4 regions of the Paenibacillus sp. URB8-2 genome follow, and region 4 is predicted to be linked to each of the others. Evidence: riboswitches for the same ligand, from Rfam matches in the RefSeq annotation. Region 4 holds a riboswitch; each other region holds the start of a gene.
The links. Region 4 has a riboswitch for cobalamin ahead of metE (5-methyltetrahydropteroyltriglutamate--homocysteine S-methyltransferase). Riboswitches for the same ligand answer to the same signal wherever they lie in the genome.
Positions count from the first base shown of each region.

Region 1 (5,826 bases), 1.7 Mb from region 4:
CAACTGCAACGCGAGAATGGAGGAGGAAACCACTGCTGTTGCTGTGCATTATTGGTTTTCTCTTGTTCAACAGCGTTACTGCAATATCCTCTAACTTCACGCTGACGCTGGTTGCCCGTTTCTTGGCTGGTGTATCTGCAGGTGTCTTATGGGGGATAACAGCAGGCTATGCCCGGAGTATGGTGCCGGATGTCCTTAAAGGCCGTGCCGTGGCGGTGGCAATGTCCGGAACTCCTCTTGCTCTGGCACTTGGTGTCCCTGCCGGAACATTCCTCGGCGTGCTTGTTGGCTGGCGCTCTGTTTTTGTAATCATGTCATTGCTGGCAGTGCTGCTCGTTGTTTGGATGCTCTGGAAAATGCCGGATTTTCCCGGACAGGCCGCGACCCAAAGACTCCCCCTCCACAAAGTTTTCATTTTGCCGGGGGTGCGGCCCGTATTGATTGTTGTTATGGCCTGGGTGTTGTCTCATAACATTTTGTACACTTATATTGCGCCTTACCTTGCCCGGACCGGACTTACCCGGCGTGTTGATATGGTATTGCTTATTTTCGGAGTTACATCGGTCGTGGGGATCTGGATAATTGGACTGTTGATTGACCGTATGCAGCGCCTATTGGTATTGATAAGCCTTGCAGCTTTCGGATTGGCATCTCTTCTGCTTGGCATAGGCAGCAGTCAGCCCGTTGTGGTCTATGCAGCGATTGCCGTCTGGGGACTTACGTTCGGCGGAGCGGCGACACTGCTGCAGACGGCAATAGCTGTAGCCGCTGGCGAGAATGCGGATGTGGCTCAATCGATGCTGGTGACGGCATGGAATCTGGCCATTGGCGGCGGAGGCTTAATGGGCGCTGTTTTACTCGAAACCCTAGGCGTTCGTTCCTTCCCTTGGGCCTTGCTTATGCTGCTGCTCCTTGCACTGCTTGTTGTGTGGCGGGCTAAAGATCATGGATTTCCCTGTGCTTCTTCAAGAGAATGGATGAGAAATTTATGATCGACCGGTGAAGACATGACAATCAGAATCGTATAGGTTCCATACTTATCGCATTGATTGCCAAACTCTTCAAGAGCATGTGTGGAGTCGGTCAGTACTTTTAATAAATAATTATGTTCTCCGCTTATACGGTGGCACTCGGCAACATGGGGAGAAGCCTGGACAAAATCAAGAAAGGCATAGCAGTCTCTAGTCCGAAACAACATATAGGCTGCCGCATGCTTTCCAATTTTTTCGGGAGAGATGACGGTACGATACTCCTCGATAACTCCTTTCTCTTCCATTCGTCTGACCCGTTCCGTTACAGCAGGTTGGGACAAACCGACGCTTTTACCCAGCTCTGTCATTGAAATTCTTGCCTGATTTTGAAGATGGAAGAGGATTTGTTTGTCCACATGATCCACTATGAAAGTCCTCCTTAAAAATTAAGGTATTTAAAAGAAAATTTCTTTTATTACTTTGTATAATCATCATAATGGATTGATTTCGATATGTAAAATGAGCAATTTAATTTAATACATGAAAGTTAGAGAGGGTGGATAACATTGAGCAAATACGATCTAAATAAGAGAGATACAGAAGCGCTGCAGGCACGTATTGATGAAGTCATTGATCGTACCCTTGCCGAAAAAAGGCTGGTTGGTGCTGTTGTCCAAGTTACGCTTAACGGAACGCAATGTTATAACCGCGCTGCCGGATATGCAGACCGCGAACAAAACCGGTTCATGCAAGATCATACGTTATTCCGGCTTGCTTCCGTATCTAAACCGATCGTTTCCACGGCTGCCCTGGTGCTTGTATCGCAAGGCCGTCTGGGGTTGGATGATCGCGTGGACAGATGGCTGCCCGAGTTTCGCCCCCGTTTGCAGAATGGTGAATTTGCAGCCGTGACCATTCGGCATTTGTTGACTCACACGGCAGGATTGACCTACCGTTTCTTTCAGAAGGAACATGATTCATATGAGAACGCCGGAGTATCGGACGGTATGGATCAGGCCGGCATTTCATTGGAAGAAAATCTGCGCCGTATTGCTTCCGTACCGCTCCTCTATGTGCCAGGTACCCAGTGGAAGTATTCCATTGCAACAGATGTACTGGGTGCAGTTATTGCCAGGTCTGCCGATACCCCGCTAGGCGAAGCGATACGTTCTCTTGTGACCGGACCGCTTGGCATGAATGATACCGGATTTATTGCGGTCGATGCCCTAAGGCTTTCAGCGGCCTATGCGAACGATCTTCCTGAGCCGCGCCGTTTGCTTGATTTTGACCACATTCCATTTATAGAAGGTACTTCGGGTTTCCGGCTTGCTCCCGGCCGGGCGCTTGATGATACGGCGTATCCGTCAGGTGGCGCCGGCATGGTTGGCAGTGCGGGTGATTTTATGCGGCTGTTGGAAACCTTACGAAAAGGTGGAGCACCTCTATTGCCGGAGAGTCTGGTTCAAGAAATGACCACCAATCAGATCGGCAATCTTCCTATGGCATACTGGCCAGGGCGTGGATTCGGGCTGGGTTTTACCGTGCTGAAAGATCCGGCGGCCGCTCAAACTTCCGAGTCGCCGGGAACTTGGCGTATGGGCGGAACTTATGGTCATTCCTGGTTTGTTGATCCCGTCAAACAAATAAGCGTCGTCGCGTTTACCAACACCGCGCTGGAAGGCATGTCGGGCCAGTTTACGATAGACCTTTGCGAGGCGGTTTACGAAGGGCTTGGGAAGTCTAAATAACGCTAACGTACTTTAGTTTGTCTGGAGCCCTCGGCGGACAGAAATGTACTGCTTGTGACGCATGGCAGCATCATTCGGATGAATACCGGACAAGAAGAAATCGTGGACAATGGTACTATAATCGAATTCACGGATAAACTGGAGAGCAGACTCATAGACTTCTTTTTAAATCTCAAGTTATAATAGGCGTACTGTAAGCATATCTTGTCTACAACAGCATATGGAGAAAAAGGTGAAACGCTAAGGCGTTTCTTAAAAGGGAAGAACGGTGAAAGTCCGTCGCGGTCCCGCCACTGTAAATGGAGAGCAAGCTTTAAGCCACTGTGTCAAATGGGAAGGCTTAAGCAACCGAGTCATTATGATTTTGGTTTTTGCGTCTGATCCACAAGTCAGGAGACCTGCCTTTTTTCAACAGCACGACTGACCTACGAGGATAGGAAGGGGGAGCACGCTTGTATTACGGCGATTAACGGCACTTCTACGCTCTTTTTGTGTAGGGAGTGCTTTTTTTGTTTCTCAAATTTTGTTACATATGTCTCTAGAATGGTAGAAGGGATTGTGATTTTCTTGGAAAAATTATTGCAAGTGATCAATCGGATTGAACGGCTGAATATTGTATCGATGCATCAAATGAGAAAACGCGTCAACAACCTGACCAAACCTTTGGGGAGTCTTGGCTGCCTGGAGGAGATTGCTGTAAGGCTTGCCGGTATAACAGGCAGCGTGCAGCCCCGTGTGGACAATAAAGCGATTATCGTGATGTGCGGCGATCACGGTGTCGTTCAGGAAGGCGTCAGCGCCTATCCACAGGAAGTTACAGGGCTTATGATGGCGAATTTTATTCGCCAAAGCGCCGCTGTTAATGTGCTCGCACAGCAAGCGGGGGCGGAGGTTCACGTTATCGATGTCGGGACTTTGCTGACAGACCTGCCGGAAGGTGTAGTTCAGCGGAAAGTCCGCCCGGGAACGGCCAATATGGCAAAAGGGCCGGCGATGACCAAGGAAGAAGCGGTTGCCGCGATGCATGTCGGGATAGATATGGCTTACGAGCTTGCTGATAAAGGAATCGAAGTGATCGGTTTAGGGGAAATGGGCATCGGCAACACGACTCCAAGCAGCGCTATTACGGCGGTGTTCACTGACCATCCGGCGGAACGGATCACCGGAAGGGGAACCGGTATCGGCGACGAAGCGTTAGCCGCCAAAACAAAGGTGATCGAACGGGCGATACAGGTCAACCGGCCTAATCCGGGTGATGCTGTCGACGTGCTCGCTAAAGTAGGAGGACTCGAAATCGCCGGGCTGGCAGGTGTGATATTGGGAGCGGCTGCCCGCAGAGTTCCGGTGGTTATTGACGGGGTGATTACAGGGGCTGCGGCGCTCGCTGCCTGCCGGATCGAACCCCGCTGCCGGGATTATTTATTCGCTTCCCATTTGTCCGTTGAACCGGCGCACCGTATCGTTCTTGATGAGCTTGGGCTGAAGCCTTTGCTGTATCTGGACATGCGCCTTGGAGAAGGGACAGGGGCCGCGCTGGCTCTTCCTGTCATCGAATCGGCTGTACATCTGGTTTCGAAGATGGCCACATTTGAAGATCTCGGTATCCCGAGTCCGGCCCCTGAAGAAGATGAATTCGGCCTTGCGGTAGAGTGATCATGGTTTAAATAGAGGAGGCTGCACGATGGAACAGAAGAGAGGCAAACTGCTTGTGATCGGGTTTGGCCCGGGCGCTTTTGAACATATTACGGATCGTGCCCGCAGGGCAATCGAGGAAAGCGAAGTCATCATAGGTTACAACACCTATGTGGATTTGATCCGGGGCCTTCTAACCACTCAGGAAATTGTAAGAACCAGCATGACGGAAGAAGTGAGCCGCGCTCAGGAGGCTGTACGGCAGGCGTATATGGGAAGAACAGTTGCGGTTATTTCCAGCGGCGACGCCGGTGTATACGGAATGGCCGGACTAATCTATGAAGTATTGATCGAAAAGAAATGGAATGCCGAGGAGGGAGTGGAAGTAGAGGTTATTCCCGGAATCTCCTCGATCAACTCCTGTGCCGCGCTCCTTGGGGCGCCAATTATGCATGATGCCTGTACGATCAGTCTAAGTGATCATTTAACCCCTTGGGACACCATTGCCAAACGCGTGGAAGCGGCGGCTGCAGCGGATTTTGTGATCGCTCTTTATAATCCGAGAAGCGGAAGGCGTACCCGGCAGATCGCTGAGACTCAGCGGATTTTGCTGGAGCACCGTTCCGCGGACACGCCGGTAGGTCTGGTGAAGAGCGCTTACCGGGACCGGCAGCAGGTTGTCCTTACCACCTTGGCGGACATGCTGGAGCATGAAATAGGGATGCTTACCACGGTTATTATCGGCAACTCGTCGACGGTGGTCTATGACGGCTTAATGATTACGCCGAGAGGCTACCAGCGGAAATATACACTGGACTCGGAAGAGCAGAGACTAAGACCTAGCGAGCGTCTTCAAGTGGCGGCGGAGCCGTGGTCACTGAGTGCGAAGGAAGAGGCTGGAGAGAGAGGGGAAGCTAAGTCCGTTCAACTTGATTTCCCGGCTTCCGCCTCTTACAGCAGCGCGAAATCGTCCGGCCCGCTGGAAGCGGCGATGGAGGCGCTGCAGATTCTCGAGGCCAAAGGCATCGTCTCCGGGGACTACGCTGGTTCCAAATCGGCACGCGCTGCCGCCGCAAATCCGTTCGTCCTTTTTGAAGTGGGAGTGGCACCGGGCATCGCGAATAAGAAGTTCACCGCGCGTCAAATGGCGTCGCTTGCGGAAATCGCAGGTGAACAGGGGGAAATGGAGTATACCCCGCATCACCAAGTCATTCTGCGCATCCCTGGGGGCGATCCCAAGCGGGTTGTCGCGGAACTGAAAGCGGAGAAGCTGCTGGTCTTCCCGGTAGGCGATGTTGCGCAGATTAAAGCCTGCGATTTCTGTAATTTGGAGAAAGACGGGTCCATCCCCGTTGCGGAAGAGCTGAACCGCGTCATCAGCGGATTGAAGACTCCCAAGGAATTGAAAATCGGCTTTAACGGCTGCGGTATGGCCTGTTACGGGGCTGTGCTGGAGGATATCGGCATTGTGTATC
Region 1 covers NZ_AP023239.1:2,200,704-2,206,529, forward strand. Annotated here, with positions in the region: gene PUR_RS10040 (MFS transporter) at 1-992, shown strand, start outside; gene PUR_RS10045 (Lrp/AsnC family transcriptional regulator) at 944-1,396, opposite strand; gene PUR_RS10050 (serine hydrolase domain-containing protein) at 1,538-2,719, shown strand; cobalamin riboswitch at 2,933-3,139, shown strand; gene cobT (nicotinate-nucleotide--dimethylbenzimidazole phosphoribosyltransferase) at 3,278-4,372, shown strand; gene cobJ (precorrin-3B C(17)-methyltransferase) at 4,401-5,826, shown strand, end outside.
Region 1: linked by a shared signal. The riboswitch ahead of cobT (nicotinate-nucleotide--dimethylbenzimidazole phosphoribosyltransferase) and the one ahead of metE (5-methyltetrahydropteroyltriglutamate--homocysteine S-methyltransferase) in region 4 are both predicted to bind cobalamin.

Region 2 (5,826 bases), 2.8 Mb from region 4:
AGCTATCTTGGCGGAGAAGGGGCGCTGGAATCGAAAATCCGGCTGAACGACCTGTTTCTGGAGCGCTTCGACCGCGAATTCGACGCCGTCCGTCAGAAAGCCATACCGGAGCCGGCTGTTCTGGAAAGCTTCCGGGATTATTTTTCGCTGAAGGGCCATAATTACCGGACGCGGATTGTCGATTACTTTATCAACGGAATGCTGAACGCGCAGAATGCGGGCCGGGGGGACTCTCTGGAGGAGGCGTTCGGAGTGGTCGAGAGCGGCGGGGAGCTGGCTGCCGCCTTTTTCCGCAAGCTGCTGACGACCCCGGTCTTTGGACGCCTTCTGTTCCAGCCTTATGTGGAATCCCGGCTGGCATCCGCCGCGAACGCTGCGGACCTGCTGGAATTCGTGGCGGACTGGGATCGTTTTATGCCCGAAGCGCTCCGTCAACCGGCCGTCCATGACGCGCTGCTGGATTATTTGCCGGAGAAGCTGGAGCGCGAGCGTGATCCGGTGGGTGCTGTGGCTGCGATCCATGATTGCATTGAGCAAGCGGAGAAAGACCGCCGGCGAAGAGCCGGCATTCGCCCCGAAGCGCTGGCGCTCCAGAAGGAGCTGGCAGCAGCGGCGGACCGGTATTTGCTGGAGCGTCTTTCGCTTGACGATATTACGCAGGAGCAGCTGCTGGAGCTGTCGTTCGTTCGGTATTCCCTTGAAATGGGCGCATGGGACCCGCCGCTCGACCTGCACAGCAGACGGAAGGCGAATGTGCTGCGCACGGCGTACCGCTGGTTCGGCGAAGAGGACCCGGACGAGCATATATTCGACGGCCTGTCCCCGCAGGAAATGGACGATGTGCAGCTGTTGGGTCGGCGCTGGCTCAAGGAGAACCGGGGAACGGAGCCGTTTGCCCGCCTGCCGCTTGCCTTCTACCACAGCCGTGCCCGCGAGGGAGGGCCGCTGGAGTACGACGCGCTGCTGGAGCATCTCCGCCAGAAGGCGGATGGCGATAAGGAAGCGGTGTACCGCTTTCTGGCCTGGTCGCAGGACAATCCGCTGTTCGCCATTTCCTCCAAGAAGCTCCAGCCGGGCTACCGGCGGGCGATTTTGAAATATTTTGCGGGCCATGACCGTGAAGCGTTCAAGAGCCGCGATTTCCGTAAAAATCATATGGCCAAGGCCGGACCCGCGCTGCAAAGCGTATATGGCGCGGCCCGGTCGCAGCTGGCCTCGCCGCTGGCGCAGTGGGTACGCCGCCGCCGGTTTCAGCTGATGATCTTCGGCGCGGCCCTCATCGTTCTGCTGATCGCGGGAGTCCTTGCCACCCGTCTGCTGAAGGGAGGAGGAGACGAAGCGGTTCCGGCAGCCTCGCCGCAGCCTTCGCCTTCGCAGTCTGCGTCAGGCGTGAGTTATCTCGAAGCTGCGGCGTATCTTGTACATGGCGACGGTAAGGGCGGAAGCTCGCTGCTGTTCGCCTTCGCCTCCCAAGCCGCCTGCCAGGAGTTTAACCCGGCAGAGATTGAGGTGGATTCCGGGACCGGACAGGCTGAAGTATATAAAGTGGACGGCCTGACCCATAACTGCGAACTTCAGGTATCCGCTAGCCCTTCGGATTCCGGAGTCGAGGCGGGTGCCGGAGAAGCAGCCGATTCGGGAACGGTGGACGGAAGCGCCGGAACGGCCGGGAACGTAAGCGGCGGCATAGGCAATGCGGAAGCGGCGTCCGCCGATGAGAGCGAAGCCGCCGCGGAATCTTTGGCGGCTTCGGCCGTTCCGCCAGCCTCTCCCGGCGGGGACGTTCCCGCCGGTGCGCCTTCGCCGTCAGGAGAGCCGGATGCAGCGTCAATCGCTCCGGGTTCCCCGGCTCCGGCCTCACCCGGCGCAGGAACTTCCGGCCTTGCGCCTTACCAGGTGAAGGTGACGCTCGTTTCCTCTCCGGAGCTGACCGCCGGAAGCGCGGTCAAAGCCGAAGACTACACGCTGGTACTGATGGAAGATCCGCAGGCGGCCCCGTCCCCGGCTCCTTCCGCAAGCGCGAGTCCTCCGGCGGAATAACGTGTGATTTTCCCGTTTTAATTAATGGCCGAATGGCCTGCCATGTATGGACAACCTCTGCGATAACCGATATGATAAAGATTGTCAAAATTTAATATAGTCTTAAAAAAGGTGCGGGCCGATTACAAGCCTGCTTAAAAGGGAAGCCGGTTGGAATCCGGCGCGGTCCCGCCACTGTATATGCGGAGTAACCCTCTGAAATCATGCCACTGTTCACGTAAAGCGGGAAGGCGAGAGGGAAGCGATGAGGCATAAGCCAGGAGACCTGCCTTTTTTAGTCAAAGTTCGGTGTCCTTCGGGGGGTGAGGGCATCTGACATTTGCGTGCGGCTGATGCTGGGAATGGCTTACAGCATGGATTCCGGCTCATTTTTCCGAAAGACCGTCCCTCCGGGGGCGGTCTTTTCTTATTCGGAAGACTCCCACATTATTCAGGAGAGAAAGAGGTTGAAGAATGAAGAACAGGATTTCTTCCAGAATGTTTGCGCTGGGAATGGCATTATTGATGATTTTTTCATTATTGGGCGCGCCGTTTGCTCCGGCGGGGCAAGCGCTTGCCGAGGCTGCGGATTCGCAGACAACGGGTGCTGCCGATGCCGGGTACGCTGCGGATGCAGCTGCGGCTACCCCGTCTTCCCAGTCGATCGGTGTAACCGATGCCGTTTATTCCGCGGCCGAGTATATTATAAAGCAAGGCGTAGCCTCGGAATGGCAGGCAATCGGCTTGGCCCAAGCCGGGTACAAAGTGCCGAATTCCTACTCTGCCGCGCTTAACCAAACGGTAGAGAAGGCGAAAGGGATCTTTTCGGCCGTTACGGAATATGCAAGGTACGCTTTAGCGGCTAAAGCGATCGGAGAAGACCCGACCAATATTAAAGGATATAATCTGATTGAATCTATCTACAACAGCGGCGGAATTACCGGGCAAAGCCTGAACAACGCCGTCTACGGATTGATCGCGCTGGATTCCGGCAGCTATACGGTGCCGTCCGATGCGAAATGGACCCGTGACAAGCTGGTTCAGCACATTCTTTCCAGACAAAATGGCGACGGGGGATTTGCCCTCAATAGCGGAGGCTCCAGTGAGCCCGACCTTACGGCAATGGCTTTGGCCGCTCTGTCTCCTTACAAGGGCGATCCGGCTGTCGCCACCGCCGGGCAAAAAGCGGTACTATGGCTGTCCGCTCAGCAGAATACGACCCACGGAGGCTATGGAGAGAGCAGCGAAAGCGTCTCGCAGGCCATTATCGGCCTGACCGCATACGGCGTCGATCCGGCCGGTTCCGATTTCACCAAGAGCGGCAGCAATCTGATCAGCCGTCTGATGAGCTTCCGTACGGCAGACGGAGGCTTTGCCCACCTGCTGTCCGGCGGCAACGACGCTTTTGCCACGGAACAGGCGCTGCAGGCGCTTGCCGCATACAGCCTGTTCACGGGCGGCGGCGACAGTAATCTGTATGATTTTATTGCGAATCCGCCGGCCGTGCACCCGCTTGTCCAAGTGTCCGTAGCCATCGAAGGACCGACGGCTTCTTTGGGCGAGGGCAATGTGTACGGCAGCAGCGCTTTGGACGCGTTGAACAAGCTGGCGGAGACCAAGGGAATCTCGGTTGTCAATCCGAGCGGCAGTTACGTAACGGATATTGGCGGCATTCCGGCGGGGCTTTTTGGCAGCTTGTCCGGGTGGTCGTATGCGGTCAAGAGAGACGGCGAATGGGTTGCCATCGATGTCGGCATGAAAGATTTCGTCCTTAAGGATGGCGACAAGCTCGACATTTATTATGGGAACTATGGCGTCACTCAACTGATTGATTCCGTATCCTTCTCACCGCAGCAACCGAAGCAAGGAAAGGCGTTTGAGGTCAGCGTTATTCAAAAAACGTGGGTGTGGGACAACGAGACTTTCGCCTCGCATCCTGTAACCTCTCCGGCGGCAGGCGTCTCCGTCTCCATCGGCGGCAAAACGGCTGCTACGAACGACCAGGGTGTCGCGTCCTTTGGAACCGATCTGACGCCGGGAACACAGGCGCTTCAAATTACCGGCTACCAGGACGATGCCGCGCCGACTGTCGTGCGTTATACCGGGTCTGTTACGGTTCTGCCGAAGGAAGTGCCGGTGTCGTTGTCGGTAGAAGGGCCGCAGGGAACCATTATGGAAGGCTCCATAAGCGGGTCCGTTGCGCTTGAGGCTCTTCAAAGACTGGCCGATGCCGGTCATACGGCGCTGGATATTACACAATCCTCATACGGAAGCTTTATCAGCGGGATTGGCGGAATCAGCGGCGACATGAACAACTGGTGGTCGTTTGTCGTTCAGCGCGGGGGCAAGTGGATTTATCCAAGCGTCGGAATAGGCGACTTCGAACTTCAGGCTTCGGACAAGGTGCTTGTCTATTACGGCAGCTACTCGACCCAGGTTGTCCATTCTTTGGAGCTTTCGCCTTCACAGCCTCAGCCGGGGCAGGCTTTTACGATTAAAGTCACTCAAGTTCAATGGGTGTGGAATAACGAAACTTACAGCTCCGACCCTGTCACTTCACCCGCTTCCGGCGTGAAGGTAAGTATCGGAGGTCAGACGGAGGCAACGAATGACCAGGGCATCGCTTCGTTCAGCGGCCTATCGGCGGGCAGCTATGCAATCGAAGTGACCGGTTATCAGGCGGGTGGTGCGCCAAGCGTGGTGCGATATATGCAGCAGACAGCCGTTTCCGCACCGCCGGCGGTTTCCACGGCAACCCTTTCCGTTGTCGGCGACAGCGTGAAAGGAACGATTCTTCCAAGCACCTCCGTCGCTCTCAGCGCGGGGGACAGTCCGTACAGTCTTCTTCTCCGCAAGTTGGGCGGCAAAGTAGAATCGCGGACAACTTCGGGAGGCGTGTACGTCTACTCGATCGACGGTCTGGCCGAATTTGACCGGGGCGCCGAGAGCGGCTGGAAATATTTTGTCAATGGAAGCGAACCGTCTGTCAGTGCCGATAAGTATGTGCTTAAAGACGGGGACGAGGTGCTGTGGAAGTATGTGTCCTCTTCGTCGGAAACATCGACCGGCGCGGCTTCTGGCACAGAAAATCCGGCAGCTTCCGGCGTGTCGATTACTCCCGCAAATACGCTGCCGCTGAATCAGGTTGGTGCGACAACAGCGGTCAGCGGCACTCCGATGACGGCGGAGAAATCCGCCGAACTGGCCAAGACTCTGGCAGCGAACAGCGTATCCTTTGCCCAGCTCGCTACATCGGCGGGAACCGCCTTGAAGGATGCGGCCGGCGAGGTGCAGCTGCAAATTCCAGCGGGCGCGGTAGAAGGTATCGCCTTTACCATCGGTGTGCAGGAGCAGCCTTCATCCCGGCCTGAGCTGGTATCCGGCTTGTACGAGTTCACGCCAAACGGAACGAAATTTGCCAAACCTACGGATCTCTCCATCCAAATTCCAGTAGGGGCGCGCAATCCGCAAAATCTGGCGCTGGCCTGGCTGGATGAAAAGACCGATCAATGGATTCCGGTTCCGGCCGTGCTGGATCTGTCGACGGGAACCATTACCGGCAAGGTGAGCCATTTTACCAAATACGCTGTAGTTGACCGAAGTAAATGGGAGGCTGCAGGAAGTGGAGTGAAAGCAGATATTTCTGCAGCGGCAAAATGGATCCTGTCAGCGGGCGAGCTTAGCGATTGGCAGGCCTTCGGCTTGGTCCGTTCCGGCAATGCATTGCCGGCAGGCTATCTGGAAAGCGTGCTGAAGCAAATTTCGGAGAGCAAGGGCGAATTCCGCAAGGTGACCGATTACGAGCGG
Region 2 covers NZ_AP023239.1:1,077,812-1,083,637, forward strand. Annotated here, with positions in the region: gene PUR_RS05055 (GAP1-N2 domain-containing protein) at 1-2,040, shown strand, start outside; cobalamin riboswitch at 2,133-2,327, shown strand; gene PUR_RS05060 (S-layer homology domain-containing protein) at 2,494-5,826, shown strand, end outside.
Region 2: linked by a shared signal. The riboswitch ahead of PUR_RS05060 (S-layer homology domain-containing protein) and the one ahead of metE (5-methyltetrahydropteroyltriglutamate--homocysteine S-methyltransferase) in region 4 are both predicted to bind cobalamin.

Region 3 (5,826 bases), 2.2 Mb from region 4:
CTGCGGAATGACTTCCTTCGGCTGGCTGGAGCTGGACCACGAAAGGCTTACGGCAGCCTCAGGATCGCCTCCGTTGAAATAATGCAGCTCAATGAAATAATATTTTCAGGCCTCCAGACGGATGGTCACGGAATGCTCCTGCGTGCTGTGCACCGTCCAGTCATCCAGAAGGAGTTTGTTGTCCAGATACAGCTTTACGCCGTCCGAGGCTTTCGTGTACAGCGTATAATCTTCAGTGTATCTGGCACGGAGGTATCCTGCCCACTTGATGGACATGCTGTAATTGCCCACCGGCGTTCCCTTCATCCAGTTATAATCGATTTTGGGAACCGTTTTGCCCAGAAAGTACTTTTCAAAGTTTGGACCGACGTAATAATCTCCCCATAAACCGTTTCCAACCGATGTATCGGGCGGGTACACGGGATTCCCCGCCGGGCCACCCCAGCAGCTTAGGCAACCGCATTGGCAGAGCCGCGGCCATCGGCATCTTTGAGGACGTGCTGTAGATCGGCGTTCTGGTCGACTTCGGTGAGCCGCTGCCGTCTGGCCGGGAAGAGTTTGATATCTAAAACTAAAAGGAGTTGCATCATCTCTTCATAAGGCGGGTAAATTACCAGTAAATCATTACGGGCGGTGAAGTCATTGCTAACATACTTAAAGAGATTTCTTATTGGTCGACCTCTGAAATCCACAGAATTAGGGGAACAAAAGCTGAGCAAAACCAAAGCTCTGGCTATTCTTTCCTCAGACGCGCTATCGTCTGTGGCCTATGGTCCCGAGCAAATATTGATCGTCCTCATCACCGTAGGCGCTGCAGCGTATTGGTATTCGATTCCCATAGCCGTCGGCGTCCTGATTTTGCTGACCGCTCTCATTATGTCTTATCGGCAGATTATTTTTGCCTATCCTCACGGGGGAGGGGCCTATGTCGTATCCAAGAACAATTTGGGGAAATACCCGGGGCTGCTCGCCGGGGGATCGTTATTGGTGGATTACATTCTGACGGTCGCCGTAAGTGTATCCGCCGGCACGGATGCCATTACCTCGGCTTTTCCCAACCTGCATAACTATAATGTAATCATTGCAATCGGGTTTGTATTGATCATTACAACCCTGAATTTAAGGGGCGTAACGGAATCGGCCTCGATATTGGCCTATCCCGTTTATTTATTCGTGTTGGCCTTGTTTATTCTCATCGGGGTAGGCTTGTATGACATCGTGACCGGTCAAGTCTCTCCGGCCCTGCATACGCCGATCGGCACTCCGGTGGCCGGAATCAGCTTATTCCTGCTATTAAGGGCTTTTGCTTCCGGAAGCTCGGCTTTGACCGGTGTAGAGGCCATTTCGAACGCCATACCCAACTTTAAAGATCCCGCTCCGAGCAACGCCGCCAAAACGCTGGCCGCAATGGGGCTGCTGCTGGCTTTGCTGTTTTCGGGAATTGTTGTTTTGGCTTATTATTACGGGCTCAGTCCAAATGAAGAAGTTACGGTAGTCTCCCAAATCGCCGAGTTGACGTTCGGACGGAGCTTTATGTACTTTTTTATCCAGGTGACAACCGCGCTCATCTTGATTCTGGCCGCCAATACCGGATACTCGGCATTTCCGCTGCTTGCGGTCAATCTCGCTAAAGACAAGTTCATTCCAAGAATGTTCACGGTTCGGGGAGACCGGCTCGGGTACTCCAACGGAATCATTATTCTGGGGATTTTGTCCATCCTGCTGATCCTTGTATTTGAAGGACAGACCGAACAGCTCATTCCCCTGTATGCCGTCGGCGTATTTATCCCGTTTACTCTTTCCCAGTCGGGGATGATCGTCAAGTGGCTGCGGGAAAAGCCGGCCGGATGGCTGACGAAGCTCCTCATTAACGCAACCGGCGCCGCAATCAGCTTCGTCGTTACCCTGATGTTCTTACTTACCAAATTTACCCAGGTATGGACAGTACTTGTGTTTCTGCCGCTGATCGTCTACCTCTTCTACAGGATTCGGAAGCATTATGAAGCCGCAGCGGACCAGCTGAGGCTCACTACCTGCGAGCCGTCCGTGCCGATCGAAGGAAATGTCATCATTCTGCCTGTGGCCGGCATTACGCATGTCGTGGAGAAATCGCTGAACTATGCCAAAACACTTTCGGCGCACCAGATCATTGCCGTCAATGTTCCTTTTGAGCGGGAGGAAGAAGCCGAATTTGAAGAAAAATGGGCCAAGTGGCAGCCCGATATCCGATTGGTAACCCTGTACTCGCCCTACCGGAGCATCATTCAACCGCTGATTAAATTTATCGACACCGTTCAGAATAAGGCAAGCGAGTCGAATTACCAGGTTACGGTGATCATCCCGCAGTTCATTCCGAAAAAGGGCTGGCACAACATCCTCCACAATCAATCCGGTCTGCTCATTCGCACCCACCTGTTGTACCGGAGAAATGTGGTCGTAACGACGGTGCCGTATCATTTAAAGAAGTAAGCTTAAAGAACAGACTCAATGCGAAAAAGAGTATCCTTTTACAACAAAAAATAACGCGGTCCCCGTACACCCGAGAACCGCGTCAAATCAAGCTTTTTAGGATGCTGGTGAAGGGAATTGAACCCCCGGCCTACGCATTACGAGTGCGTTGCTCTACCCCTGAGCTACACCAGCATATACTTAATTTTCCGTCACAACAGAAACTATTATACCTCGTTTGGTGAAAAAAGCAACTCTTTTTTAGACCGGTTTGTTGCAAGAAATTGTCGCCATTGCTTTGGGAGGATACCCCTAACAAACCGGGCGGGAAAGCGGTTCGCCGCTGCACACTCCGTTCGGCTCAAACCGTATGTTGCTGTCCCTGCCGCCCAATCTGCCTCTGCCCAGAGCGGCAATCATGCCGCCCCGGCAGTCCGTCTGCTCCTACTCTTCGTGCAGCTTGCGCTCCACCGACTCCAGCTTCTGCTTACTGCTGGCCTCTTTGTCGCGCCGGTCGTCGATTTTGAGCGCAGTGGACACGCGCTGGGCGCCGGCCGCGAACGGCGTTTCGTGCAGGACTTCGACCGCAGCCAGAATGCGCGGCAGCGGGCCTTCAATAATAGTGCCCATGGATGTAAGCTCAAAGGTTATGCCCTCCACGCTCTCCAGCGCGCGCTGCATCCCGGCGACATAACTGCTGAGACTGGTGCTGCCGGTTCCGATCGGAATTACGGTGATTTCGGCGATAGTCATTTGAATAACCTCCCTCTCCATGCTGCATTGCGGAAACATCCCTATACAGCTTTCCTATATTGTAGCAACTGGAGAGCCGGGCTACAAATCGTCCTCTCATTCGTTCATAGCCGGAGGGCCTATCAGGTTTTGTTTGTGGCACCTCACAGCAAATCCGGATTCAAACGATGCCATATCCCCTCTCGTTTGTGACTCTTGAAGGGTCAGTTTGTGGATGAATTTGTGGATTACCTGTGGACGGTTTGTGGATGTTCTGTGGATATCAAAAACTCAAAAAATATGTTTACAGATACAACATATTGGGTTATCTTAAATAAACGACAACAAAATATAGTGGAATCAGGTGCTTGACTCTCTAACGAGAAGTCATAGCTTAATAGGGAAGCGCGGTGCGAATCCGCTGCGGTCCCGCCACTGTAACCGGATGCCCCGCCTCAGGCGAGGACGCGGGCGGCATCTTCCGGCACAAGGCCACTGAGAGCGCAAGGAATCCGCTCCCGGGAAGGCGCCGGAAGAACAGACGGAAGCCAGGAGACCTGCCTGTTTCCAGCGACACCATTCATAAGAGTGCCTGCGAGGAACAGGAGGGGTGTCCGCTATGTAGTTTTTTATATTGACCGGGCTTGGTTATACGGGCCTGGCGAGCATAGTGGCATTTCCTGCGTTCTTGGGCAGGAAATGCCTTTTTGGAATGCAAGTTTTTTTTGAACACAAGGATAATCAGAGTTTTAGGACAGGGACGTTATGGAGAGGAGAGCTGCACAATGACGCTGCTGGAGAAACGGCAAACAAGCGGCCAAAGCGCAAACGAAGTTCTGTTGGAGGAAGTTATCGGTCTGGGGCGCGATATTATCGACAGCCGGGACATGGATCTGCTGAGGGAGAATGCCAATCTGAACGGGGAAAGCTTCTCCGGCAAGATGAGCAAATTCGGCAGCGAGTATTCCAAATGGTATGCCCGCAGCTTCACGATGCCGCCCCAGCTTATGCAGGCGATCAAGGAAAACGTCGTATACGTGCATGATCTGGACCAATACGCCATCGGAACGACGAACTGCATTTTCATCCCGTTTGACAAACTGCTCCGGCAGGGCTTCAACACCGGCAACGGTAGTGTGCGGCCTCCGAACTCCATTATGACGGCCATGGCGCTTACGGCGATTATTTTTCAATCCCAACAAAACGCCCAATACGGCGGCGTATCGGGAAGTAAGCTCGATCATGATCTCGCCCCTTATGTGGCCAAGTCTTTCGCCAAGCTGTTCCGCAAGGGCCTGGATTATTTTGAAGAAGGACAAGCCGGCGAGGACCTCGGGGAAATCACAATGAGCCGGACCGATCTGAAGGAACGTTATCCGAAGGCCTTCCGCTACGCGCTGAAGGAGACGCAGAGCGAAACGCTTCAAGCATCCGAGAGTCTGATACATAACCTGAACACGATGTCCTCCAGAGCGGGGGGACAAATTCCTTTTACCAGCATCAATTACGGCACCTGCACCTCGCCCGAGGGACAGCTTGTAATCGACTCCCTGCTGACGGCTACGATGAATGGTCTGGGCAGCGGGGAAACGCCGGTGTTCCCAATTCAGATCTTTAAATGTAAAAAAGGCGTGAACCAGCAGCCGGGCGAACCCAACTACGCGCTGTTCCTGAAGGCAGCGGAATGCTCGGCGCGGCGGCTGTACCCGAATTTTGCGAATCTGGACGCCCCGCTGAATCTGATGTATTACGATCCGGCAAACCCGGATACCGAATTCGCGACGATGGGCTGCCGCACCCGGGTGCTCGGCGACCGCTTCGGACGCAATTACTGCTCCGGCAAAGGCAATCTGTCTTTCAATACATTGAACCTTGTCCGGCTTGGCATCCAATACGGAACCGCAACGGGTCTGCGGCAAGCGGCGGATGAGGAAGGCTTTTACGATGATCTGGATCATTATATGGAAATCGCCCTGGAGGGTCTTCTCCACCGCTTCCGCATCCAGGCGGCGCAAAAGGCCAAAGCGTCTGACTTCATGATGCGCGAAGGGGTATGGGAAGGCGGGGAACTGCTAGAGCCCGAGGACCAGGTGAGCGAACTGCTGAAGCACGGCAGCCTGTCGCTCGGCTTCATCGGCATGGCCGAATGCATGAAGGCGATGTACGGCAAGCATCACGCCGAGGATGCCGAGGTGTATGACAAGGCGCTCGCCATCGTGCGGCATATGCGCGAATTCTGCGACCGCAAGAGCGACGAGCTGGACCTGAACATTACCCTGTTCGCCACTCCGGCGGAAGGACTGTCCGGTAAGTTCACCAAGATCGACCGCAAGGAATTCGGCGCAATCGAAGGCGTTACCGACCGCGAGTATTATACGAACTCGTTCCATGTTCCGGTCTATTATCCAACGGGCGCGGCAAACAAGATCAAACTGGAAGCAGCGTTCCATGATCACTGCAATGCCGGCGCGATCTCCTACGTCGAGCTGGACGGCAATGCGCGCAGCAACCCGGCGGCTTTTGTCCAAATCATCCGTTACGCCCTGGAGCAAAATATCAGCTATTTCAGCATCAACCATCCCGTCGACCGCTGCTCCGGCTGCGGCTACGAGGGCGTGATCGGCACGAACTGCCCTTCCTGCGGCG
Region 3 covers NZ_AP023239.1:462,615-468,440, reverse strand. Annotated here, with positions in the region: gene PUR_RS02225 (PA14 domain-containing protein) at 106-420, opposite strand; gene PUR_RS02220 (hypothetical protein) at 450-725, opposite strand; gene PUR_RS02215 (APC family permease) at 643-2,469, shown strand; tRNA gene PUR_RS02210 (tRNA-Thr) at 2,572-2,643, opposite strand; gene PUR_RS02205 (MTH1187 family thiamine-binding protein) at 2,893-3,201, opposite strand; cobalamin riboswitch at 3,526-3,759, shown strand; gene PUR_RS02200 (anaerobic ribonucleoside triphosphate reductase) at 3,966-5,826, shown strand, end outside.
Region 3: linked by a shared signal. The riboswitch ahead of PUR_RS02200 (anaerobic ribonucleoside triphosphate reductase) and the one ahead of metE (5-methyltetrahydropteroyltriglutamate--homocysteine S-methyltransferase) in region 4 are both predicted to bind cobalamin.

Region 4 (5,826 bases):
TGCTGATCAGCGAATGGAAGGGAATCAAGGTAGGTACGGTATTCATCATGATGGATATCGCCGTACTGCTGCTCTCGCTGTTCTACATGCCGCTGAGGGAGACGATGTACACGGCTATGGCGGTGATTGTGGCCGGTCAGGTGATCACGTTTACCACCACGCTTGGCAAGCCGAAACGCGGCAAGAAACTTCGGGTTCAGCCTGGAGCTCGAGGCCGTCAGGAAGCCGCCGCAACCGTCGCGGGCAAGTTATAACACGCAAAGTACAAGGTCAGCCGAAACCGGCTGGCTTTTTTTACGTATAGCAATAATGTAAGAATGCAAGACTGTTAGCTGAATGGTATCCGAAAAAAAGGAGGAGACAGCATGCTCAGGAAACTTATCGGCAAACTCATTCACTCCGTCGGACACTCAAAATATGAAAGACGTAGAGGTTCTTCCGGCAACTACCACAGACAGCCGCATTACGGAAGGTCTTCAAGCAGCAGACACGGCTACGGCAGCGGACGCGGACACGGGTATTACAAGAACAGACACGGAAGCTCCAGCTGAAGCCGGGTTGATCGTAACAAGAATTTGGAGATTTTGCGGAAACGGCTTGCGCCGCCCTTTGTGGGAAGGCTCAAGCCGTTTCTTCTTGTAAGATTCGGAAAGCATGGACTTTATGAATCCGTCGACTTCGACTCCGAATTGGATATAGCCTGCTCTATTTCCCGAATGAACTCACAGGATTCCGTATAACGATTCGATTCTTCCAGAAGTCTCAGCAGTATCCTCCGCATCCCCGGCGTAAGCTCCAGCTCTTCCGACCAGCTGCGCTCTTCGCTGCCTGGAATCGGGGTGTAACCGGAATACAGCATGAAGAGCATGAGATGCCCGATATCGTGCAAATCGGAGGCTATGGCCGCGGGCATGCGCCTCGGCAGCCCGTCTTTATCCAGCTCGGGTTCGCCGTCGCAGCTCGATCTTTCGTCCCCGATCCGGCGGGCCAGTCCGAAGTCGATTAAATAAATATCCTCTCCCCGGATAATGACATTCGGAATACGAAGATCGAGGTGGACGTAGCCTCGTTCATGCACATGGTTCACCCGCTTCATCAAATTCAAGGCAAAGCGCAGCGTGTCCTGCTCCCAGAATATGCGGCCTTGCTCGAAAATTAATTGTTCCAGCGTAAGCCCCTCTACATAATCGTTAACCAACCATGCCGAGCCCGCTTCCTCAAAAAAATCTCTGAAGGCAGGGATATAGGGATGATCCAACTGCCGCAAGATATCCCGTTCCCGCATCAGCATTTTTTTCCCAACATTCCCTTTGCTCGGTTTTGCCTGTTTGAGGGCTACCTGGCGATTCTCCAGCGTGTCCAGGCAGCGGTATGCTAGTCCATAGCTTCCCATACCGATCCGGGACAGCACCTTGTACCGCTTTCCGATCAGCTCTCCCTCCTCCCGGGGATAATCCCTCCAGGCGGATAGAAATGCGCGCAGGCTTGCAAACAATGAACATCCTCCCCACGTTGTTCCGCCGTAATGTGATCTTTCTGTTCATTATTGCACATTTCCTCGGGTGTAGTGCAAGTTCGGAAGGATGAGGCGAAATGCTTGCGTTAGGTATTCTTACCTGGAAATATGGCTTGTAAGTTTCAGAAATTGCCGGCGATGTTTAAGCTACTAATAATGAAACTTTAAATCATCATTCTTTAAGGAGGCGAAAGCTTGGATCTGCTCGCAATTATCAAAGCCGTTATTTTGGGTCTGGTGGAAGGCCTGACCGAATTTGCTCCGGTGTCCTCAACGGGTCACATGATTATTGTCGACGACATGTGGTTGAAATCTCAGGAACTTCTCGGAAAATACACGGCCAATACGTTTAAGGTCGTAATACAGCTCGGCTCAATCCTTGCGGTCGTCGTCATCTTTAGAAATCGTTTCATCGATCTGCTTGGACTGAAACGCTTCAGCCGGGGATCGCTTGAGCCGGTCCCGGACGGCCAACCGCCGCAGATACATACGCCAGGCCGTCTGAGGCTTGGGCAGGTCCTGGTTGGTCTGATCCCGGCGGGTGTTCTGGGAATGCTGTTCGAGGATTACATTGACGAGTACCTCTTCTCGACGTCGACCGTGCTGATCGGGCTTGTGATCGGCGCCATATTTATGATCTGCGCGGATTTGTTCGCTCCGAAGCGTGTCAAGGCGCAGAGCGTTGACCAGATTACATACGGGCAGGCGCTTGGGGTCGGTCTGATCCAGTGTTTCTCACTGTGGCCCGGCTTCTCGCGTTCCGGCTCGACGATTTCGGGAGGCGTCCTTCTGGGCATGAGCCATCGCGCCGCCGCCGACTTCACCTTTATCATGGCGGTGCCCATTATGGCAGGCGCGAGCTTTATCTCATTGCTCAAGAACTGGCAGTACTTTACGATGGACGCGCTGCCGTTCTTTATCGCCGGATTTATCAGCGCCTTCGTGTTCGCGCTGCTGTCGATGCGGTTCTTCCTGAAGCTGATCAACCGCATCAAGCTGCTGCCGTTCGCCATCTACCGCATCGTGCTGGCCGCCTTCGTCTATATTATTTTCTTTTAACCGGTTATCAGGTATTGCTATAGCTGGAGCTTCCATCTTCTATTGCGGACCGCGGGGTCTTGCCGTAACATTAATGGTGTACTCAACATTCAAGTAACAGACCATTAAATAACGGAAACGGGTGCTTGCCGGACAAGAGAATTCCGGAGGCTTAAAAGGGAAGCTCGGTGCAAAGCCGACGCGGTCCCGCCACTGTAACGGACGAGTCTTCAGCCAGATTATGCCACTGTCAGCCTGGGCTGACGGGAAGGCTGCTGATGACGATGACGCCGCAGCCAGGAGACCTGCCTGTTTCGACGCACTGCTGTACCTACGGGAGATGGGAAGGTGTCAGATCGCAAACGTAATTTTAACGTAGGCGTCTTTCCCCTTGCGCTTTTGGGGGAAGGACGCCTTTTTGTTGGAAAGTTACGTGAAATGGACAGCGACTCTTCCGAGACGGACAAAAGGTTCACTTCCTTAAACAACGGAATATGATGTTTTTTTGGGAGCCTAAGGTAGGACCAGACGAATAGGAGGAACGGAGAAATGACAATTAACACAAGAACAAGCAATCTTGGATACCCGAGAATCGGTGCGAACCGGGAATGGAAAAAAGCATTGGAAGCTTACTGGGCGGGCCGGATCGGCGAAGAACAGCTGCGGGCGGAAATGGAACGTTATCAGCTGGGTAATTTGCGTAAGCAGCAGGAGGCGGGCATCGACCTGATTCCTGTGGGGGATTTCACGTATTACGATCATATGCTGGATACGGCGGTCATGTTCGGCATTGTGCCTCAGCGGTACCGGTACGAGGGAGGACCTGCCGGACTGGATCTGTATTTTGCCATGGCCCGCGGGAACTCCCGGGCGGCGGCGTGCGAAATGACGAAATGGTTCAATACGAATTACCATTACATCGTGCCGGAGATCGGCGATATCAAGCCTGTTCTAACGGAGAACAAACCGCTTGCCGCATACCGGTTCGCCAAATCGCAAGCGGGCATCGACGGAAAGCCCGTGGTTATCGGACTCTATACGTTTCTGAAACTGTCCAAGGGCTTTGCCCTTTCGGAAATCCGCAGTGTGGCGGAGCGGTTCCTGCCGGTTTATGTACAGCTACTGCAGGAGCTGGAACGGGAGGGAGCGGCATGGGTTCAAATTGACGAGCCGGCTGTAGTAACCGGACTTGGGAAAGAGGATATTGAACTTCTAGGCTACATCTTCGACGCGCTTCATTCCGCTGTTCCCGGTCTTTCCATTATGCTTCAGACGTATTTCGAGTCCGCCGAACCGCTTGAAGCTCTATTGAAGCTGCCGGTGCAGGGAGTCGGCCTCGATTTTGTACACGACGGCGGAGCCAACCTGGAAGCGATCGAGCGCCTGGGCTGGCCGGAGGATAAGACGCTCGGAGCGGGGGTGATCGACGGGCGCGGCATTTGGCGCTGCGACCCGGAGGATAAGCTGGCGCTGGCTGAAAGGCTGGAGCGGCTCGTACCGGAAGACAAGCTGATTCTGCAGCCGTCCAGCAGCCTGCTGCATGTGCCCGTGACGGTGCGGAGCGAGGAACGGCTGAAGCCGGAGGTGCGGAACGCGCTGGCCTTCGCCGATGAGAAGCTGGCGGAGCTTACGCTGCTGAAACGGGCGCTGCTTGAAGGCAGGGAAGCTGCCGGTACGCAGTGGACCGGGGCGAAGGCGGCGCTGGATGCCTTCCGCAAGCTGCCGGAGCGCAGCCGCGCGGACGTGGCGGGGCTTGAACGCGGCCTGGCCGAACTGCCGGATCACCGCAGCCCGGGCTACACCGAGCGCGCGAAGCGCCAGCAGGACAAGTGGCGCCTGCCGCTGCTGCCGACAACGACGATCGGCAGCTTTCCGCAGACACCGGAGGTCCGCCAGGCGCGGTTGAAATGGCGCAAAGGCGAGCTGAGCCAGGAACGCTATGATGAATTTATCCGCCTGCAAATCGCGGACGCCATCGCACTTCAGGAGAAGATCGGTCTGGACGTTCTGGTGCATGGTGAATTCGAACGTACGGATATGGTGGAGTTCTTCGGGGAGAAGCTGGACGGATTCCTGTTCACACAGAACGGTTGGGTGCAGTCCTATGGTTCCCGCTGCGTCAAGCCTCCGGTGATTTACGCCGATGTTGCTTTCACCGAACCGATGACCGTCAAGGAAAGCGTCTATGCGCAATCTTTGACGAAGCTGCCGGTAAAGGGCATGCTCACCGGACCGGTCACGATTCTGAACTGGTCGTTCGTGCGCGACGATCTGAGCAGAGAGAGGGTCGCCTACCAGATTGCGCTCGCTCTCCGGCAGGAGGTGCTGGCTCTGGAAAGCGCCGGTGTGGAAATGATTCAGGTGGACGAGCCGGCGGCGCGCGAAGGACTCCCCCTTAAGGAGAAGGACCGGACGCATTATCTGGACTGGGCTGTAAGAGCTTTCCGTATTTCCACAAGCCTCGTTCGTGATACGACGCAAATTCATACACATATGTGCTACTGCGAATTTAGCGATATGATCGATGCCATTTCCGATATGGATGCGGATGTTATTTCCATCGAGACTTCCCGCAGCCACGGCGAGCTGATTGCAAGCTTCGAGGAGATGAGATACGACAAAGGCCTCGGGCTGGGAGTGTATGACATCCATAGTCCGCGCGTTCCGTCAGTGGAGGAAATGGAGACCGGCATTAACCGGGCGCTGCGGGCTCTGCATCCGGAGCAGTTCTGGATCAATCCGGACTGCGGACTAAAGACGCGAGGCTGGAGCGAAACGGAGGCTTCGCTGCGAAATATGGTGGCGGCCGCGGAAGACGCCAGAAAGAAGGCGCGGGCGATTCAGCCGTAACTTGCGCGTGAGGAGCGGCATAGTGATACACCGGGAGTCCGATCCCGGTGTATTGTTTTTTCAACCTGCAACCTTCCAGAGGCTGGAATCGTCTAGAAATTAAATGTAAGGACGAACAGACATATTTGGGGGGATGGTCATGATAAAACGGGGGTTGTATTCCATTGTAACGCTGCTGGTGTTGTCTGTTGTGCTGGCTGGCTGCGGTTCGGGAGGCCGTGCCGATAACGCGGATCAGGCCAAATCGGATGCACATTCCGAGATGAAAAACAGCACAGCTTCTCTATCGGATGCCTCCAGCGAGGAGGCTCCGATCGCAGCCGGCGACGGAGGATCATCTGCCGGCGCGCAGGGGAACGGAAAGGGAAGCGGAATCCAGAAGGGCGGCAACTCCGCGGCAGATAACGGCAGTGCCGCTGCCG
Region 4 covers NZ_AP023239.1:3,865,734-3,871,559, reverse strand. Annotated here, with positions in the region: gene PUR_RS17925 (YitT family protein) at 1-254, shown strand, start outside; gene PUR_RS17920 (hypothetical protein) at 366-551, shown strand; gene PUR_RS17915 (serine/threonine protein kinase) at 662-1,495, opposite strand; gene PUR_RS17910 (undecaprenyl-diphosphate phosphatase) at 1,712-2,575, shown strand; cobalamin riboswitch at 2,678-2,881, shown strand; gene metE (5-methyltetrahydropteroyltriglutamate--homocysteine S-methyltransferase) at 3,104-5,404, shown strand; gene PUR_RS17900 (DUF4349 domain-containing protein) at 5,544-5,826, shown strand, end outside.